4 regions of the Rhodoferax saidenbachensis genome follow, and region 4 is predicted to be linked to each of the others. Evidence: predicted binding sites of a transcription regulator. Region 4 holds the regulator's gene; each other region holds the start of a gene.
The links. Region 4 encodes FNR, which switches genes on or off when oxygen is low (the NO sensors DNR and NnrR bind a similar motif). Its sites were predicted from a motif close to TTGATNNNNATCAA; they were not measured.

Region 1 (2,199 bases), 1.2 Mb from region 4:
GCCGAGCTGCGCGACAAGGGCATCTTTGCCACACGCCAACTGGCCAAGCGGCAGATCACCTGGCTGCGCTCCATGCCACAGCGCCAGGTCGTGGCCTGCGACCAACCCGATGCGCTGGACCAGGTGCTGCACAAAGTACGCAAGCTGCTGGAACCGACATGACCCTCCGCGTGCAGGCCTTAAGCAAACACTATGGCGACACACCGGTGTTTGCCAACGTGTCGCTGGACGTGGCACCGGGCGAGTTTGTGGCCATCGTCGGTGAATCAGGCGTGGGCAAGTCCACGCTGCTCAACTGCATGGCCGGGCTGGACCACTGGGACAGCGGCAGCGTGCATTTGGACGGTGCAGACTTGGGCCTACTTACTGACGATGCGCGCGCCCTGCTGCGCCGTGACAAGGTAGGTTTTGTGTTCCAGGCTTTCCACGTGTTGCCGCACCTGGACGTGGCGCAAAACGTGGCCCTGCCGCTGCTGCTGTTGGGCACGCCGGACGATGCGCGTGTGGAAGCCATGCTGGAGTCAGTCGGGCTGGGCGGCCTGGGCAGCCGCCTGCCGCAGCAACTCAGCGGCGGGCAACTGCAGCGCGTGGCGATTGCCCGCGCGCTGGTGCACCGCCCCTCGCTGCTGCTGGCCGACGAGCCCACCGGCAACCTGGACCCGACCACCGCCGCACTGGTGATGCGCGCGCTGGTGGAGCAGACCCGTCTGCATGGCGCGTCGCTGGTGCTGGTGACCCACTCGCATGCCGCCACGCAGCAGGCCGACCGGGTGCTGACGCTGCGCGCAGACGGTATCGCCGCACGCTAGTGCTTGCGTGCGCTAGCGCACAGGCGCACGCCGCCAGATCGCCCAAAGTCCATCTTTAGCGCTACACGCTACCGGTTGAATGCCAAACCGTTGACAGAGATCAATGGATCCGTCCGCTGAAGGCGCACATTAGTTCATGCACTTCAACCATTCAGGAGACAAAGTCATGGCACGTTCCAATCCGGGCACCAGCGCCCCACCCAGAACATCGCCTACCGGCAACCGCGTCCCGGGCCCGCTAGGCCTGGGCCTGCTGGTCGCCCTGGTGGTGGGCTCCATCATTGGCAGCGGCATCTTTGGTCTGCCGCAAAACATGGCGTCCGGCGCAGGTGCTGGCGCCATCCTGATCGGTTGGGCTGTGACCGGCCTGGGCATGTTGATGCTTGCACTCACCTACCAGATGCTCGCGCTACGCAAACCCGCACTGGACAACGGCGTGTACGCTTACGCACGTGCACTCTCCGGTGAATATGTAGGCTTCAATTCGGCCTGGGGCTACTGGGTCAGCGCCTGGATCGGCAACGTGGGTTACCTGGTCGCGGCCTTTGGCGCACTGGGCTACTTTTTCCCGGTGTTTGGGGCGGGCAATACGCCAGCGGCCATCGCCGGTGCATCCGTGGTGCTGTGGCTCATCCATCTGCTGGTGCTGCGCGGTATCCAGGGCGCTACGGTGCTCAATGCGGTGGTCACGCTGGCCAAGGTGCTTCCCCTGTTGCTGTTCATCGGATTTGTGGCTCTGGCATTCCAGGGCGGCACCTTCCACCTGAATTTCTGGGGCGACGCCAAACTGGGCTCGGTACTGGACCAGGTCAAGAGCACTATGCTGGTCACCGTCTGGGTATTCATCGGCATTGAAGGCGCCAGCGTCTACTCTGCACGCGCACGCGAGCGCAAGGATGTGGGGCGCGCCACCGTGCTGGGCTTCCTGATCACCCTGCTGCTGCTGATGGCCGTGTCCCTGCTGTCGCTGGGCATCTTTACCCAACCTGAACTGGCCGCGCTGAAGAACCCGTCCATGGCTGGCGTGCTGGAAAAAGCCGTTGGTACCTGGGGCGCCATCCTGATCTATGTGGGGCTGATCGTGTCGGTGGGTGGTGGTTTTCTGGCCTGGATGCTGCTGGCCGCAGAGTCGCTCTTTACCCCTGCAGGCGGCGGTGAAATGCCCGAGTGGCTGGCGCGCCAAAACGGGAACGGCGTGCCCGCCAACGCGCTCTGGCTGACCAACGGCATGGTGCAAATTTTCCTGCTCGTCACGCTGGTTTCCAATGCCTCGTACCTGGCGCTGATTTCCTTGTCGACGGCCATGATTCTGGTGCCCTACCTGTTCAGCGCCATCTATGGCCTGGCGGTGGCGTGGCGTGGCGAAGGCCCTGGCGAAACGGCGCTGCGC
Region 2 (2,199 bases), 180 kb from region 4:
GCCACGATGGCGGGGTCGGTGATCTGCACGCCGTGGTGCACTTCGTAGCGTTCTTTCAGGCCACGCAAGATGGCGATGGTGGCTTCCACCGTTGGCTCACCCACCAGGATTTTCTGGAAGCGGCGCTCCAGCGCGGCGTCCTTCTCGATGTACTTGCGGTATTCGTCCAGCGTGGTCGCGCCCACGCAATGCAGCTCGCCACGCGCCAGCGCGGGCTTGAGCATGTTGCCCGCGTCCATCGCGCCTTCGGCCTTGCCGGCGCCGACCATGGTGTGCAGTTCGTCAATGAAAACGATGGTCTGGCCTTCGTCTTTGGCCAGATCCTTCAGCACATTTTTCAGGCGCTCTTCAAACTCGCCGCGGAACTTGGCACCGGCCAACAGCGAGGCCATATCGAGCGACAAGACGCGCTTGCCCTTGAGCGAATCAGGCACTTCACCAGCGACGATGCGCTGGGCCAGGCCTTCGACGATGGCGGTCTTACCGACACCGGGTTCGCCGATCAGCACGGGGTTGTTTTTGGTGCGGCGTTGCAGCACCTGGATGGCACGGCGGATTTCGTCGTCGCGGCCAATCACCGGGTCCAGCTTGCCCATGCGGGCGCGTTCGGTCAGATCGATGCAGTACTTTTGCAGCGACTCGCGTTGTTCTTCGGCATCGGCACTGTTGACGTTTTGCCCACCGCGCACGGCTTCAATCGCGGCCTCCAGCGACTTGCGGGTCAGGCCATTGGCACGGGCCATGTTGCCCACATCGCCCTTGTTGTCGGCCACGGCCAGCAGGAAGAGCTCTCCCGCCACAAACTGGTCACCGCGTTTGATGGCCTCTTTCTCCGAAGCTTGCAAGAGCGTGACCATGTCGCGCCCGACCTGCACCTGCTCATGGCCCTGCACTTGCGGCAACTTTTTGACGGCGGCTTCGGCAGAGGCCAACAGGCCGGCGACGTTGACACCGGCGCGGTTCATCAGCGCCTTGGGTGCGTCGTCGGTACGGATCATCGCGGCCAGCACGTGCACGGGCTCGATGTATTGGTTGTCGTTGCCCAGCGCCAGGCTTTGGGCCTCGGCCAGGGCTTCCTGGAATTTGGTGGTGAGTTTTTCGATTCGCATGGCTATTTCCTTGATTGCTACACAGCTTGGGGGCAATGGCGGTACTTTTCAAGTGGCACAGCACACACAAGGGTAGTTTTCACCCCCACCTTGACACACATCAAGTTAGCAGGGGAAGGGAATGCCGGGGGCTGATTTGTGCGCATTTGGCACCATGAGGCCCCCGGCAGGCACAATGTCAGAACGAAAGGCTTTTAACCTGCGTTCGAAGCCGAAATGCCCCACTTGGCCAACGCCGCGTCATCACTCACCCGCGCGTCCACCCACTGCGCACCTTGCGGCGTCTGCTCCTTCTTCCAGAACGGCGCCTGCGTCTTCAAATAGTCCATCAAAAACTCGCAAGCCTGAAAACTCTCACCCCGGTGCGCCGATGTCACCGCTACCAGCACGATCTGGTCCAGCGGCTGCAACAGGCCCACGCGGTGGATCACGCGGGCGCCCAAGATGTCAAACCGCTTGTACGCCTCGTCAATCATGGCCTCGATGGCCTTCTCGGTCATGCCGGGATAGTGCTCCAGCTCCATCGCGCTGATGGTGTCTGCGGAGCCCTTGGTCCGGTCACGCACGGTGCCCACAAAGCTGCACACCGCGCCCACACCCTTGTGGCCCGCACGCAGGGCCGCCACTTCGGCGCTGAGGTCAAAGTCGGCGGTCTGGATGGTCACGCGGGGTGTGGCAAATGCGGAACGGTTCATGCCGGAATTGTGGCACTCCCGGAGTAGGCCCGGTAAGATGGCTGCATGTTTGCTGCAACGTCCATCGCCTTGACCCTCGCCCTCTCTGGTGCGATGGTGTGCGCGCTGAACGCCAGCAAATCCAAAAAACCCAAGCTCATCTGACCGGAGCTGCGGTTCCGTCCTCGGATGAGCGATGGAACTGCCAAACCCCCTCCCCCTGTTTTGCTGTTACGCGCGCCTCTGACGATGGTTCATTCATCGGTCATGTTCTCGAAAGGACAAACGCGTGCCAACTTCAAGCAACTTCACGGGGCTGTGGATTCCCCTGATCACCCCTTTTTCCAACGGCGCGGTAGACCATGCCGCCCTCACCCGCCTGGTGCAACACCTGCGCCCCACCGGCATTGCCGGCT
Region 3 (2,199 bases), 1.6 Mb from region 4:
GAGGACGAAGCCCTGCGCCTGGCCGCCAGCCTGCAAAGCGGCAGCGAACATCCGCTGGCCCATGCGGTCGTGACGGCGGCCAAAACCAAGACGATGGAGGTGCAGGCGCCCACCGATGTGCGTGCCGTGCCCGGCCGTGGCACCCAGGGTGTGGTGGCCGGGCGCACGCTGCTGCTGGGCAGCCTGCGCTGGATGGAAGAGTTGGGCGTTGATCAGGCCGCGGTCGCTGCCCGAGCCACACAGTTGCAGGCCGAAGGTGCCACCGTGTCCGCCATGGCCGAGCGCACCGAGAGTGGCGTGACGCTGCTTGCGCTGTTGGCCTTTGCCGACGAACCCAAGCCGGGCGCCAAAGAAGCGCTCGCCATCTTGCAGGCACGCGGCATCCAGACGGTGATGATTTCGGGCGACAACCGGGGTGCCGCCGAAGCGATGGCCAAGCGCCTGGGGCTGGACGCCAAAGATGTGTTGGCCGAAGTGTTGCCCGGCGACAAGGCTGCCAAAGTGGTGGAACTAAAAGCCGGTCTCAAAGTGGTCGCCATGGTGGGGGATGGTGTCAACGACGCCCCGGCTTTGGCGGCGGCCGATGTGGGCATGGCCATGGCCAACCCCAACGGCGGTGGCACCGATGTGGCCATGCATGCGGCGGGCATCACGCTGATGCGCGGTGACCCGCTGCTGGTGGCCGGCGCGCTGGACATCAGCCGCCGCACGGTGGCCAAGATCCGGCAAAACCTGTTCTGGGCCTTTGCCTACAACGCGGCCGGTATCCCGTTGGCCGCGCTGGGCTACCTGAGTCCGGTGGTGGCCGGTGCGGCCATGGCGCTCAGCTCGGTGAGTGTGATGACCAATGCGCTCTTGCTCAAGCGCTGGAAGCCCAAGGTTTAGAGCCTTTTTGGCCTCTAGCCCTTATGGGGATTGCGCAAGCAGCTCCTGAATTAGGAGCGTCCGGAGGGCCAACTGCATGGCGTTTGATCTGCATCAAGAGGGTCTGGCGACCGGCGTGCGATCCTGCGCCAAAGTCCAGGAGACACACCATGACGCAATCCAGCCTGCAGGTTATTCGCGATGAACACGCCGCACTGGCGGCCATGCTGCGCTCGCTCACCATGATGCTGGACCGCGGCCCGGCCGATGCGCCCGAGCGCTTCTTTGATGTGCTGCGCGCCATGCTGTTTTATATCGACGAGTTCCCCGAACGCCTGCACCATCCCAAAGAGTCGGACTTGCTGTTTCCCCGTGTGGCACGGCTGGCGCCCGATACCCTGCCCACCATCGTGCGGCTGGAGAAAGACCACGCGCATGGTGAAACCGCGGTGCGCGAGTTGCAGCACCTGTTGCTGGCCTGGGAGCTGGTGGGGGAGTCACGCCGTGCGGCGTTTGATACCGCCGCGCGGCTGTACGTGTCGTTTTATCTGGAACACATGCGGCTGGAAGAAACGGTGATCCTGCCCGCCGCGCAAAAGCTGCTGGGTGCGCAAGACTGGGCCGAACTGGACGCGGCGTTTGCCAGCAACCGCGACCCGCTGACCGGCAAGTACCCGCACGACCCCAGCTACGACCGGCTGTTCACCCGCATCGTGATGCGCGCACCTGCGCCGATTGGTGTGGGCGACGCTTAGTCCGGTGTAGTTGGCGCTGGAGGGGCTCCAACGAGGGTCGGGGTGTTGCAGCAAAATGCAGGTCCCCCCGATCTGTTTTGGAGCCTGTTTGCACACACCGCAGCGACACCTCACCGCGCTGGCCCTCGCGCTTTCCCTGGGCGCGGCCATTTCGCTGGGCATCACGCGTTTTGCTTACGGCCTGCTGCTGCCGGCCATGCGCACCGACCTGGGCTGGTCGTACACGCTGGCCGGGGGCATGAACACGGCCAACGCGCTGGGTTACTTTCTGGGCGCGCTGGCCACGCCCTGGCTGCTGCGCCGGTTTGGCGCCTCGTCGTTGTTATGGGCGGGCGGTTTTCTGGCCAGTGCCTTCATGGGCTTAAGCGGTTTTTTCACCGAGGCATCGCCCTTGTTGCTGCAGCGCCTGCTGGCGGGTATTGCGAGTGCGTTGGTGTTTGTGTCGGGCGGCGTGCTGGCCGCGCGCCTGGGCGCGCAGGACCCGGCGCGTGGTGGCCTGTTGATTGGCCTGTACTACGGCGGCACCGGTGTGGGCATTGTGCTGTCGGCGGCCGTTGTGCCCTGGGTGCTGGATGTGACG
Region 4 (2,199 bases):
GCCCGGCTTGCAGGTGGCGTCCGAGCAGGATGTGACCGTGGAGTCCACCCAGTCGCGCTGGGTAGCCGTGCGATTGCAGGCACCTTTCGATGCTGCATCACCCGGCTCCCACACCATTCAGTTTGAAGTGCAGGCGCAGTCCGGTACTGCGACCGTGTCCGAAAAATCGGTCTTTATTGTTCCCCGTTAAGGAGTCGCCATGTCTGCATCCCCCCATTCCGAAGTCCGGCCTGCACCTTGGTGGAAATTCGGCCACGTCTGGCTGGTGGTGGCCGGGCCCGCGATTGTGGTGGTGGCGAGTTTCATCACCCTCTATCTGGCGATAACCCGCCCGGACCCGGTCATGGATGAGGACTACTACCGCAAAGGCGTGGAAATCAACAAGGAACTCAGCGCCGACCCGGCCAGCCTGGCGCCCGCCATGCAGGGGCGCAACCATGCCGCCACGGGTGTGCCCCGGCCGACAGATGCGCCATGAATGCCGCCACTGTCGTTTGAACAGAAAGGCGCACCTATGCTGTACAAGCGTCTGATGTGGATCATCTGGCCCGCTTTCTTGATGGCGGGCGTGATGGAAGTATTGGTGTTCAGTCTGGCTGATCCCCAAGAGCTTTCCTGGTTTGGACAACAGTTGGAGCTGTCACGCCAGACGGTCTACACCGTGTCGTTTTTCGTGTTCTGGCTGGTACTGGGCCTCGGCGGAGCCCTGACGCTGCTGCTGTCCTTGTCCGCCAAAGAAATCAACGACGTGGAGGCAGCGAAGACACCGTCTTCTTGAGGTGCGCTAGTCACAAACCTTGGGATTCACGATGTCCTTAAGGCTCTCAGCGTTGAGGATGCGCACGTGGCGCTGTTTGACTTCCACAATGCCATCGTCCACAAATTTTGAAAAGGTGCGGCTCACCGTCTCGAGTTTCAGCCCCAGGTAGCTGCCAATCTCTTCGCGCGTCATGCGCAATACCAGCTCCGACTGCGAGAAGCCGCGCGCGTGCAGCCGCTGCACCAGGTTGAGCAAAAAGGCGGCAAGCCGCTCTTCAGCACGCATGCTACCCAGCAACAGCATGACGCCGTTTTCGCGCACGATCTCGCGGCTCATGATCTTGTGCACATGGCGTTGCAATGAATTGATCTCGCGCGACAGTTCTTCGATGCGGTCAAACGGCATCACACAGACTTCGGCGTCTTCTAGTGCCACGGCGTCGCAGGTGTGGTAGTCGTTCACGATGCCATCCAGCCCCATGACTTCGCCGGCCATTTGGAAGCCCGTGACTTGGTCGCGCCCGTCCTCGGACGCTACACAGGTCTTGAAAAAGCCGGTGCGAATCGCGTAGAGGCTGGTGAACTTTTCGCCATTGCGAAACAGGATGCCGCCGCGTTTGACCTTGCGGCGGCTGGCCACCACATCGTCGATGCGGTCCAGCTCGGCATCACTGAGCCCCATGGGCATGCACAGCTCACGCAGATTGCAGTTGGAGCAGGCGACCTTGATGGTCAAGGGAGTGATAGCGATCACCTTGCCAGTCGTCTCGACTTGCGCAGATTTTGGCGCGGCCGCTACAGAGCTAGGTTTGGCGTTTTCAAGCATGGGGTCCCCTGAGTACAAACCCGATTATGTGCTTCTTAACCTTAAGGTTCCTTGACACACGTCAATGGCATTTCGGACCGCCTGCGGCACAGTGGCTGCTCGTAGAGGAAATACCATGCAGCCCACCGTAGAACGCATACCCGATGACCTGTTGCGCCGCTTTGATGTGGCAGGGCCGCGCTATACCTCGTACCCCACCGCAGACCGGTTTGTCGAAGCTTTTGGCGCCGACGACTACGCCCAGGCACTTGCCCAGCGGCGCAGCGGTGCAGCGGCGCTGGCTTTGCCCTTGTCGTTGTACGTGCACATACCGTTCTGTGAATCACTGTGCTACTACTGCGCCTGCAACAAGATCATCACCAAACACCATGACCGTGCCACCGCCTATTTGCGGTACCTGAGCCGCGAGGTGGACCTGCACACCGCACTGATAGGGCGCGGGCAAACGGTGAGCCAGTTGCACCTGGGCGGCGGTACCCCCACGTTTTTGAACGACGGGGAACTGCGGGAGCTCATGGACATGCTGCGCCGCAGTTTCAACTTTGCGCCAGGTGGTGAGTACTCCATTGAGGTAGACCCCCGCACCATTGACGTGAAGCGGCTGGACACGCTGG

Region 1: arcD (arginine-ornithine antiporter) is a predicted target of FNR. The motif match lies at 900-913, and genes of this name have one in related genera.
Region 2: clpB (ATP-dependent chaperone ClpB) is a predicted target of FNR. The motif match lies at 1,200-1,213, and genes of this name have one in related genera.
Region 3: RS694_RS00205 (hemerythrin domain-containing protein) is a predicted target of FNR. The motif match lies at 969-982, and genes of this name have one in related genera.

Annotation. Positions count from the first base shown of each region.
Region 1 is NZ_CP019239.1:2,879,307-2,881,505, forward strand. Features, by position in the region: gene miaA (tRNA (adenosine(37)-N6)-dimethylallyltransferase MiaA) at 1-162, shown strand, start outside; gene RS694_RS13700 (ABC transporter ATP-binding protein) at 159-809, shown strand; gene arcD (arginine-ornithine antiporter) at 976-2,199, shown strand, end outside.
Region 2 is NZ_CP019239.1:1,819,282-1,821,480, reverse strand. Features, by position in the region: gene clpB (ATP-dependent chaperone ClpB) at 1-1,109, opposite strand, end outside; gene RS694_RS08685 (molybdenum cofactor biosynthesis protein MoaE) at 1,304-1,804, opposite strand; gene dapA (4-hydroxy-tetrahydrodipicolinate synthase) at 2,073-2,199, shown strand, end outside.
Region 3 is NZ_CP019239.1:36,215-38,413, forward strand. Features, by position in the region: gene RS694_RS00200 (heavy metal translocating P-type ATPase) at 1-885, shown strand, start outside; gene RS694_RS00205 (hemerythrin domain-containing protein) at 1,035-1,619, shown strand; gene RS694_RS00210 (YbfB/YjiJ family MFS transporter) at 1,675-2,199, shown strand, end outside.
Region 4 is NZ_CP019239.1:1,636,952-1,639,150, forward strand. Features, by position in the region: gene ccoG (cytochrome c oxidase accessory protein CcoG) at 1-190, shown strand, start outside; gene RS694_RS07830 (FixH family protein) at 200-478, shown strand; gene RS694_RS07835 (hypothetical protein) at 515-778, shown strand; gene fnr (fumarate/nitrate reduction transcriptional regulator Fnr) at 785-1,504, opposite strand; gene hemN (oxygen-independent coproporphyrinogen III oxidase) at 1,701-2,199, shown strand, end outside.